One region of the Psychrobacillus sp. INOP01 genome, then DNA from elsewhere that is predicted to be linked to it. Evidence: a T-box and tRNA genes for the amino acid it is inferred to sense, from the RefSeq annotation. Region 1 holds a T-box; the other regions hold tRNA genes.
The links. A T-box is a leader RNA that pairs with one kind of tRNA and senses whether it is charged. The one in region 1 lies ahead of KD050_RS02865 (valine--tRNA ligase), so its partner is inferred to be a tRNA-Val.
Positions count from the first base shown of each region.

Region 2: it has a tRNA-Val gene. The T-box ahead of KD050_RS02865 (valine--tRNA ligase) is inferred to sense a tRNA for this amino acid. The anticodon was not compared.
Region 3: it has a tRNA-Val gene. The T-box ahead of KD050_RS02865 (valine--tRNA ligase) is inferred to sense a tRNA for this amino acid. The anticodon was not compared.

Region 1 covers NZ_CP073315.1:556,204-559,440, reverse strand. The annotation lists gene KD050_RS02875 (5' nucleotidase, NT5C type) at 1-128, shown strand, start outside; gene KD050_RS02870 (hypothetical protein) at 192-782, shown strand; T-box leader at 1,007-1,232, shown strand; gene KD050_RS02865 (valine--tRNA ligase) at 1,279-3,237, shown strand, end outside.
Region 2 covers NZ_CP073315.1:1,168,832-1,172,068, forward strand. The annotation lists tRNA gene KD050_RS05885 (tRNA-Leu) at 1-47, opposite strand, end outside; tRNA gene KD050_RS05890 (tRNA-Cys) at 79-152, opposite strand; tRNA gene KD050_RS05895 (tRNA-Gly) at 165-239, opposite strand; tRNA gene KD050_RS05900 (tRNA-Gln) at 247-318, opposite strand; tRNA gene KD050_RS05905 (tRNA-His) at 320-395, opposite strand; tRNA gene KD050_RS05910 (tRNA-Trp) at 422-495, opposite strand; tRNA gene KD050_RS05915 (tRNA-Tyr) at 505-588, opposite strand; tRNA gene KD050_RS05920 (tRNA-Thr) at 596-671, opposite strand; tRNA gene KD050_RS05925 (tRNA-Phe) at 681-756, opposite strand; tRNA gene KD050_RS05930 (tRNA-Asp) at 898-973, opposite strand; tRNA gene KD050_RS05935 (tRNA-Met) at 977-1,051, opposite strand; tRNA gene KD050_RS05940 (tRNA-Val) at 1,205-1,280, opposite strand; tRNA gene KD050_RS05945 (tRNA-Glu) at 1,333-1,407, opposite strand; tRNA gene KD050_RS05950 (tRNA-Ser) at 1,432-1,523, opposite strand; tRNA gene KD050_RS05955 (tRNA-Asn) at 1,529-1,603, opposite strand; rRNA gene rrf (5S ribosomal RNA) at 1,612-1,727, opposite strand; rRNA gene KD050_RS05965 (23S ribosomal RNA) at 1,846-3,237, opposite strand, start outside.
Region 3 covers NZ_CP073315.1:804,567-807,803, reverse strand. The annotation lists rRNA gene KD050_RS04140 (23S ribosomal RNA) at 1-1,211, shown strand, start outside; rRNA gene rrf (5S ribosomal RNA) at 1,334-1,449, shown strand; tRNA gene KD050_RS04130 (tRNA-Val) at 1,475-1,550, shown strand; tRNA gene KD050_RS04125 (tRNA-Thr) at 1,566-1,641, shown strand; tRNA gene KD050_RS04120 (tRNA-Lys) at 1,648-1,720, shown strand; tRNA gene KD050_RS04115 (tRNA-Leu) at 1,744-1,828, shown strand; tRNA gene KD050_RS04110 (tRNA-Gly) at 1,846-1,920, shown strand; tRNA gene KD050_RS04105 (tRNA-Leu) at 1,936-2,024, shown strand; tRNA gene KD050_RS04100 (tRNA-Arg) at 2,041-2,117, shown strand; tRNA gene KD050_RS04095 (tRNA-Pro) at 2,123-2,199, shown strand; tRNA gene KD050_RS04090 (tRNA-Ala) at 2,212-2,287, shown strand; tRNA gene KD050_RS04085 (tRNA-Met) at 2,313-2,386, shown strand; tRNA gene KD050_RS04080 (tRNA-Ile) at 2,393-2,469, shown strand; tRNA gene KD050_RS04075 (tRNA-Ser) at 2,480-2,572, shown strand; tRNA gene KD050_RS04070 (tRNA-Met) at 2,641-2,715, shown strand; tRNA gene KD050_RS04065 (tRNA-Asp) at 2,719-2,794, shown strand; tRNA gene KD050_RS04060 (tRNA-Phe) at 2,874-2,949, shown strand; tRNA gene KD050_RS04055 (tRNA-Gly) at 2,957-3,030, shown strand; tRNA gene KD050_RS04050 (tRNA-Ile) at 3,036-3,112, shown strand; tRNA gene KD050_RS04045 (tRNA-Asn) at 3,117-3,191, shown strand; tRNA gene KD050_RS04040 (tRNA-Ser) at 3,199-3,237, shown strand, end outside.

The DNA of each region.
Region 1 (3,237 bases):
CGGAGGATACATTACAAGTATTTGTAAAAACGCAATCATATAACCGACATCTAACTATTCCAAGGCTAACGAATTGGTTGGAACTAAAGCAGATTGTTGAAGAAAACAACCACAAAAAGCAATTCTAAAGTGAAATATGTTCTATCCCTTTTGTTCCATTCATAAGTTGTCCTATAGAAGGAGGATGACTTATGGCAACAAGAACATGGGATGTAAAAGAACAATTTCGATTTCCGCAAAGCTTCGGGGTTCCTATGGAGATTAAAAATGTAGCAGTAACTCCTCAATGCGAAGTCGCTGAGAAGGAAGATTTTATCCAAGTGGTTGGTATATACCACATCACCTGCCACGTTAAGTTTGAGGAAGGTGAACAGGAACATCATGCTACTAGTGAATTCACGGAAATTGAGGATTTAGATGTGCAAGGTGAGGTCGGTTATTTCGAGTACGCTGTACCAATGAGTATTGAGATTGGGAAAGACAAATTAAAAGAAGGTTCCAAGCCTACAGTTCATGTGAACCATATTAACTCGAAACCAACACAGCAAATGGCTATTGAAATTGGGTGGACAGTACACTGTGATTACGAAGAAGCTCCAGTACCTAAACCAGTTGAACCTCTTGTAGAATTAGAAAGTCCAAATCCTGCCGAGCCAATGGAAGTAAAAAATCCTAAAGGTGAGGAATTTGAACTTCAATTTATTTTGGATTTAGATGATGGATACTCGAAGCTTTCATTTCCATCAAATAATGTTTTTGTAAAACAAAAAGCAGATGAATAGTAATAGTACCAATAAGATGAAATCCCATGTGGTAGGCACAATTAATACTCGTATTAATTGAAAACCACAAATAGGAATACTTACATGCTTACAATAGAAACGTGTTTTACGTAACCAATCAGGCAATAAATATGGATTATATCCTTTTCTCAATGTATTTCTCCTTTCACCATGCTAGACTTGACGACATATAATAATATCCTTTACAATAGGAACAACTGAATAGAGATGCAATGAATGGGAAGAGTAAAATGATATGGTTTTCAAAAGAAAGGAAACAATTTGCTGAAATGTTTCTGTCAACCACCATTTGAAGGTAGCCCACGAGCAGTATTTGTGAAAGTAGAGTAGCAAATGCCGGTTTGAAGCCGTTATCTAATTGAGAGCGTGATGTGCATTTTGCATCTGCGAATAAAGGTGGTACCGCGAACAAACTCCTTCGTCCTTTAATGACGATAGGAGTTTTTTTATATTCTTTTTTTAGGAGGAACAGACAATGACAAACGAAACAACGATGTCCACAAAGTATGATCCGCAGTCGATTGAAAAAGGTCGGTATGAATGGTGGCTAGAAGGAAAATACTTCGAAGCTCATCCAGAAAGCGATAAGGAACCTTACACAATCGTAATTCCACCGCCAAATGTAACGGGTAAACTACATTTAGGTCATGCGTGGGATACTACATTACAAGATATTATTATCCGCATGAAACGTATGCAAGGATACGATGCATTATGGCTTCCAGGTATGGACCATGCTGGTATCGCAACACAAACGAAAGTAGAGGAAAAGCTGCGTTCTGAAAACATTACAAGATATGATTTAGGCCGCGAAAAATTTGTAGAAGAAACATGGAAGTGGAAAGAAGAATATGCTGGTCATATCCGTTCACAATGGGCAAAACTTGGACTTGGCTTAGATTACTCACGCGAGCGTTTCACTTTAGATGAAGGATTATCAAATGCAGTTAAAGAAGTATTCGTAAAGCTATATAACAAAGGATTGATCTACCGTGGCGAATACATTATCAACTGGGATCCAGCAACTAAAACAGCTCTTTCAGATATTGAAGTAATCCACAAAGATGTACAGGGTGCATTCTATCATATGCATTACCCACTTACAGATGGTACTGGATCTATCGATGTTGCGACAACGAGACCGGAAACAATGCTAGGTGATACTGCAGTTGCAGTACATCCAGAGGACGATCGTTACAAGCATTTAATTGGAAAAACAGTAAAACTTCCGATTATTGGTCGCGAAATTCCGATTGTTGGAGATGATTACGTTGATATGGAATTTGGAAGTGGAGCAGTTAAAATTACACCTGCACATGACCCAAACGACTTTGAAATTGGAAATCGTCATAATCTACAACGTATTTTAGTAATGAATGAAGACGGAACGATGAATAAAAATGCTGCTTCCTATGATGGAATGGACCGTTTTGAATGTCGTAAACAAATCGTAAAAGATTTACAAGATGCAGGTGTTCTGTTTAAAATCGAAGAACATATGCATTCTGTTGGTCATTCTGAACGTAGCGGTGCAGTTGTAGAGCCATATTTGTCTTTACAATGGTTCGTAAAAATGCAGCCACTTGCAGAAGAGGCAGTTAAGTTACAACAAGCTGAAGAAAAAGTTAATTTCGTACCTGATCGCTTTGAAAAAACATATCTAAATTGGATGGAAAATCTTCATGACTGGTGTATTTCGCGTCAATTATGGTGGGGACATCGGATACCGGCTTGGTATCATAAAGAAACTGGTGAAGTATATGTTGGTCATGAAGCTCCAGCAGATGCGGAAAACTGGAATCAGGATAACGATGTATTAGATACTTGGTTCTCCTCTGCACTATGGCCATTCTCCACATTAGGCTGGCCAGATACCGACAACGAAGAGTTTAAAAAGTATTATCCAACGAATGCGCTTGTAACTGGTTATGATATTATATTCTTCTGGGTTTCTCGTATGATTTTCCAAGGAATAGAATTTACTGGTACTCGTCCATTCGATGATGTATTAATTCATGGTCTTGTTCGTGCAGAAGATGGTCGTAAAATGTCGAAATCTCTAGGAAACGGTATCGATCCAATGGACGCTATAGACCAATACGGTGCAGATTCACTTCGTTACTTCTTAAGTACTGGATCATCTCCTGGTCAGGATTTACGTTATTCTACAGAAAAAGTAGAAGCTGTATGGAACTTTGCCAATAAAATTTGGAATGCATCTCGTTTTGCATTAATGAATATGGATGGCTTGAAATTCGAAGAGATCAATTTAGACGGAAAAAAATCAGTTGCAGATGCATGGATTCTAACTCGTTTAAATGAAACGATCGAGCAAGTAACAAGACTTTCTGAACGATATGAATTCGGTGAAGTTGGTCGTGCACTTTATAACTTCATCTGGGATGATTTCTGTGACTGGTATATTGAAATGGCG
Region 2 (3,237 bases), 610 kb from region 1:
ATACGGGATTTTGAGTCCCGCGCGTCTGCCAATTCCGCCACACCGGCAAAATAAAATACTAGGCAGTTATTTAAAAATTGGAGGCGGCAACCGGATTTGAACCGGTGATAAAGGTGTTGCAGACCTGTGCCTTACCACTTGGCTATGCCGCCGAAATTAAGTAATGGAGCGGAAGACGAGGTTCGAACTCGCGACCCCCACCTTGGCAAGGTGGTGTTCTACCACTGAACTACTTCCGCAAAAAAACTGGGGTACCTGGATTCGAACCAGGGCATGATGGAATCAAAATCCATTGCCTTACCGCTTGGCTATACCCCAATGGGGCGACTGATGGGAATTGAACCCACGAATGCCGGAATCACAATCCGGTGCGTTAACCACTTCGCCACAACCGCCATTATTCAAAGTTAACTTATACATTTGGCAGGGGCAGTAGGAATCGAACCCACATCAAAGGTTTTGGAGACCTCTATTCTACCGTTAAACTATGCCCCTATTAAAAACTGGTGGTGGGGGACGGATTCGAACCGCCGAACCCGAAGGAGCGGATTTACAGTCCGCCGCGTTTAGCCACTTCGCTACCCCACCACTATAGTGGTGCCGGAAAAAGGACTTGAACCCTCAACCTACTGATTACAAGTCAGTTGCTCTACCAATTGAGCTATTCCGGCATATAAATATGGTGGCTCAGGACGGAATCGAACCGCCGACACAAGGATTTTCAGTCCTTTGCTCTACCGACTGAGCTACTGAGCCTTCTTCGATTTACGCTAAGCGGCGCATCTCTTTGTCAGCTTCACTCACTCTGTCAGTCACGTACTTTAGTACGTTCCTTCTTTCGCTCGATTGCTTCCTTGACCTGCTTGCTTATCCTAAATCTCAAATTAAAATAATAAATGGCGGTCCCGACCGGGATCGAACCGGCGATCTCCTGCGTGACAGGCAGGCATGTTAACCGCTACACCACGGGACCATTTGGTTGCGGGGACAGGATTTGAACCTGCGACCTTCGGGTTATGAGCCCGACGAGCTACCACTGCTCCACCCCGCGACAATAAAATACTTACAATCACTATAATAATACGCTCACGATATGTAGGACACCTGCTTCGGTTTCTCCTGCATCGGTGTTAATCGTCATCTTCGTTTGACGATTTGCTCCACCCGCGACAATACTATACTTACTAATTTGTTTCTAAAGAAATGGTGGAGGATGACGGGCTCGAACCGCCGACCCTCTGCTTGTAAGGCAGATGCTCTCCCAGCTGAGCTAATCCTCCTGGGTAAAATTACGATAAGCTTCGCATCTCTGCGTCAACTTGATTAAAATAATGGTGACCCCTACGGGATTCGAACCCGTGTTACCGCCGTGAAAGGGCGGTGTCTTAACCGCTTGACCAAGGGGCCATACTTTTATGTAGAAAACTTATCTGGCGGAGAGCAAGGGATTTGAACCCTTGAGACAGTTTAACCCGCCTACACGATTTCCAATCGTGCTCCTTCGGCCACTCGGACAGCTCTCCAAAAATGGCTCCGAAGGTAGGACTCGAACCTACGACCAATCGATTAACAGTCGATTGCTCTACCACTGAGCTACTTCGGAATAATACAGCCTAGCGACGTCCTACTCTCACAGGGGGAGACCCCCAACTACCATCGGCGCTGAAGAGCTTAACTTCCGTGTTCGGTAAGGGAACGGGTGTGACCTCTTCGCCATCATCACTAGACATTATTAATTTGAAAGACACTATTTATTATAACAAAACTAGAAATAAATTCAAGCTTTTTTTTATATTTTTTTGTACTTTCAAAACTGGATAAACGACATTGTTACGTTAAACAAATTTGGTTAAGTCCTCGATCGATTAGTATTCGTCAGCTGCACGTGTCGCCACGCTTCCACCCCGAACCTATCTACCTCATCGTCTTTGAGGGATCTTACTTACTTGCGTAATGGGAAATCTCATCTTGAGGGGGGCTTCGTGCTTAGATGCTTTCAGCACTTATCCCGTCCACACATAGCTACCCAGCGATGCTCTTGGCAGAACAACTGGTACACCAGCGGTGTGTCCATCCCGGTCCTCTCGTACTAAGGACAGCTCCTCTCAAATTTCCTACGCCCACGACGGATAGGGACCGAACTGTCTCACGACGTTCTGAACCCAGCTCGCGTACCGCTTTAATGGGCGAACAGCCCAACCCTTGGGACCGACTACAGCCCCAGGATGCGATGAGCCGACATCGAGGTGCCAAACCTCCCCGTCGATGTGGACTCTTGGGGGAGATAAGCCTGTTATCCCCGGGGTAGCTTTTATCCGTTGAGCGATGGCCCTTCCATGCGGAACCACCGGATCACTAAGCCCGTCTTTCGACCCTGCTCGACTTGTAGGTCTCGCAGTCAAGCTCCCTTCTGCCTTTACACTCTTCGAATGATTTCCAACCATTCTGAGGGAACCTTTGGGCGCCTCCGTTACACTTTAGGAGGCGACCGCCCCAGTCAAACTACCCGCCTGACACTGTCTCCTACCCGGGTTACGGGTATGGGTTAGAATTTCAATACAACCAGGGCAGTATCCCACCGACGCCTCCTCCGAAGCTGGCGCTCCGGGCTCTAAGGCTCCTGCCTATCCTGTACAAGTTGCACCAAAATTCAATATCAAGCTATAGTAAAGCTCCACGGGGTCTTTCCGTCCTGTCGCGGGTAACCTGCATCTTCACAGGTACTATAATTTCACCGAGTCTCTCGTTGAGACAGTGCCCAGATCGTTACGCCTTTCGTGCGGGTCGGAACTTACCCGACAAGGAATTTCGCTACCTTAGGACCGTTATAGTTACGGCCGCCGTTTACTGGGGCTTCAATTCGCACCTTCGCTTGCGCTAAGCACTCCTCTTAACCTTCCAGCACCGGGCAGGCGTCAGCCCCTATACTTCACCTTACGGTTTTGCAGAGACCTGTGTTTTTGCTAAACAGTCGCCTGGGCCTATTCACTGCGGCTCTTCTAGGCTATGCACCCAAAAGAGCACCCCTTCTCCCGAAGTTACGGGGTCATTTTGCCGAGTTCCTTAACGAGAGTTCTCTCGCTCACCTTAGGATTCTCTCCTCGACTACCTGTGTCGGTTTGCGGTACGGGCACCTATCACCTCGCTAGAGGCTTTTCTTGGCAGTGTGAAATCAGGAACTCCGGACATACGTCCTCGCCATCACAGCTCAATGTTACAGAATGCGGATTTGCCTAC
Region 3 (3,237 bases), 250 kb from region 1:
GGCAAAATGACCCCGTAACTTCGGGAGAAGGGGTGCTCTTTTGGGTGCATAGCCTAGAAGAGCCGCAGTGAATAGGCCCAGGCGACTGTTTAGCAAAAACACAGGTCTCTGCAAAACCGTAAGGTGAAGTATAGGGGCTGACGCCTGCCCGGTGCTGGAAGGTTAAGAGGAGTGCTTAGCGCAAGCGAAGGTGCGAATTGAAGCCCCAGTAAACGGCGGCCGTAACTATAACGGTCCTAAGGTAGCGAAATTCCTTGTCGGGTAAGTTCCGACCCGCACGAAAGGCGTAACGATCTGGGCACTGTCTCAACGAGAGACTCGGTGAAATTATAGTACCTGTGAAGATGCAGGTTACCCGCGACAGGACGGAAAGACCCCGTGGAGCTTTACTATAGCTTGATATTGAATTTTGGTGCAACTTGTACAGGATAGGCAGGAGCCTTAGAGCCCGGAGCGCCAGCTTCGGAGGAGGCGTCGGTGGGATACTGCCCTGGTTGTATTGAAATTCTAACCCATACCCGTAACCCGGGTAGGAGACAGTGTCAGGCGGGTAGTTTGACTGGGGCGGTCGCCTCCTAAAGTGTAACGGAGGCGCCCAAAGGTTCCCTCAGAATGGTTGGAAATCATTCGAAGAGTGTAAAGGCAGAAGGGAGCTTGACTGCGAGACCTACAAGTCGAGCAGGGTCGAAAGACGGGCTTAGTGATCCGGTGGTTCCGCATGGAAGGGCCATCGCTCAACGGATAAAAGCTACCCCGGGGATAACAGGCTTATCTCCCCCAAGAGTCCACATCGACGGGGAGGTTTGGCACCTCGATGTCGGCTCATCGCATCCTGGGGCTGTAGTCGGTCCCAAGGGTTGGGCTGTTCGCCCATTAAAGCGGTACGCGAGCTGGGTTCAGAACGTCGTGAGACAGTTCGGTCCCTATCCGTCGTGGGCGTAGGAAATTTGAGAGGAGCTGTCCTTAGTACGAGAGGACCGGGATGGACACACCGCTGGTGTACCAGTTGTTCTGCCAAGAGCATCGCTGGGTAGCTATGTGTGGACGGGATAAGTGCTGAAAGCATCTAAGCACGAAGCCCCCCTCAAGATGAGATTTCCCATTACGCAAGTAAGTAAGATCCCTCAAAGACGATGAGGTAGATAGGTTCGGGGTGGAAGCGTGGCGACACGTGCAGCTGACGAATACTAATCGATCGAGGACTTAACCAAATTTGTTTAACGTAACAATGTCGTTTATCCAGTTTTGAAAGAATAAAAATTTTTATTAAATAACTCTTGTAATATTCTACAGAGTTGTTATAATAAAACTTGTCTTTCATTAATTATTCAGGTCTAGTGATGATGGCAAAGAGGTCACACCCGTTCCCATACCGAACACGGAAGTTAAGCTCTTTTGCGCCGATGGTAGTTGGGGGTTTCCCCCTGTGAGAGTAGGACGTCGCTGGGCTTGCAATAAATACATAAATTACCCAGGAGGATTAGCTCAGCTGGGAGAGCATCTGCCTTACAAGCAGAGGGTCGGCGGTTCGAGCCCGTCATCCTCCACCATAATACTTTACTCCTGCCGGAGTAGCTCAACTGGTAGAGCAACTGACTTGTAATCAGTAGGTTGAGGGTTCAAGTCCTTTCTCCGGCACCATTTTCCGAGCCATTAGCTCAGTTGGTAGAGCATCTGACTTTTAATCAGAGGGTCGTAGGTTCGAATCCTACATGGCTCATCACTTTATAGTGAATTATGTAGGCGGGTGTGGCGGAACTGGCAGACGCACTAGACTTAGGATCTAGCGCCGCAAGGCGTGGGGGTTCGACTCCCTTCACCCGCACCATTTAATTTAATGACCGAGCGGAAGTAGTTCAGTGGTAGAACACCACCTTGCCAAGGTGGGGGTCGCGAGTTCGAACCTCGTCTTCCGCTCCAAAGATTCACTAAAGTGCCGGGGTGGCGGAACTGGCAGACGCACAGGACTTAAAATCCTGCGGTAGGTGACTACCGTACCGGTTCGATTCCGGTCCTCGGCACCACTTTTATGAAACATATGCGCTCGTAGCTCAATTGGATAGAGCACTTGACTACGAATCAAGAGGTTGCAGGTTCGAGTCCTGCCGAGCGCACCATATAACGGGAAGTAGCTCAGCTTGGTAGAGCACTTGGTTTGGGACCAAGGGGTCGCAGGTTCGAATCCTGTCTTCCCGACCAGTTATTATTTTTGGGGCCTTAGCTCAGCTGGGAGAGCGCCTGCCTTGCACGCAGGAGGTCAGCGGTTCGATCCCGCTAGGCTCCACCATTTATAAAAATTTTGAAATAATCTTGGCGGTGTAGCTCAGCTGGCTAGAGCACTCGGTTCATACCCGAAAGGTCGTGGGTTCGACTCCCTCTGCCGCCATCTTAAGGACCTTTAGCTCAGTTGGTTAGAGCAGACGGCTCATAACCGTCCGGTCGCAGGTTCGAGTCCTGCAAGGTCCACCAACAATATCTTGGAGGAATACCCAAGTCTGGCTGAAGGGATCGGTCTTGAAAACCGACAGGCGGGTCATACCGCGCGGGGGTTCGAATCCCTCTTCCTCCTCCATTTTCATCTTATTGTTTGTGGAAGTAATAATTTTTCCTTAAGTATATTAACAAAAAGTATTTTATTGTCGCGGGGTGGAGCAGTGGTAGCTCGTCGGGCTCATAACCCGAAGGTCGCAGGTTCAAATCCTGTCCCCGCAACCAAATGGTCCCGTGGTGTAGCGGTTAACATGCCTGCCTGTCACGCAGGAGATCGCCGGTTCGATCCCGGTCGGGACCGCCATTTATTTATATAAGATTTAAACCTTATACATATTAATTAGAGATTTAGAATAAGCCAAAAGCTTAGTATAAATCCAAGAGGCTCAGTAGCTCAGTCGGTAGAGCAAAGGACTGAAAATCCTTGTGTCGGCGGTTCGATTCCGTCCTGAGCCACCATAGTAATGCGGGTGTAGTTTAGTGGTAAAACCTCAGCCTTCCAAGCTGATGATGAGAGTTCGATTCTCTTCACCCGCTCCAATAATGGGCCTATAGCTCAGCTGGTTAGAGCGCACGCCTGATAAGCGTGAGGTCGATGGTTCGAGTCCATTTAGGCCCACCATTATTCCGAAGTAGCTCAGTGGTAGAGCAATCGACTGTTAATCGATTGGTCGTAGGTTCGAGTCCTACCTTCGGAGCCATATATATGGGGAAGTACTCAAGTGGCTGAAGAGGCGCCCCTGCTAA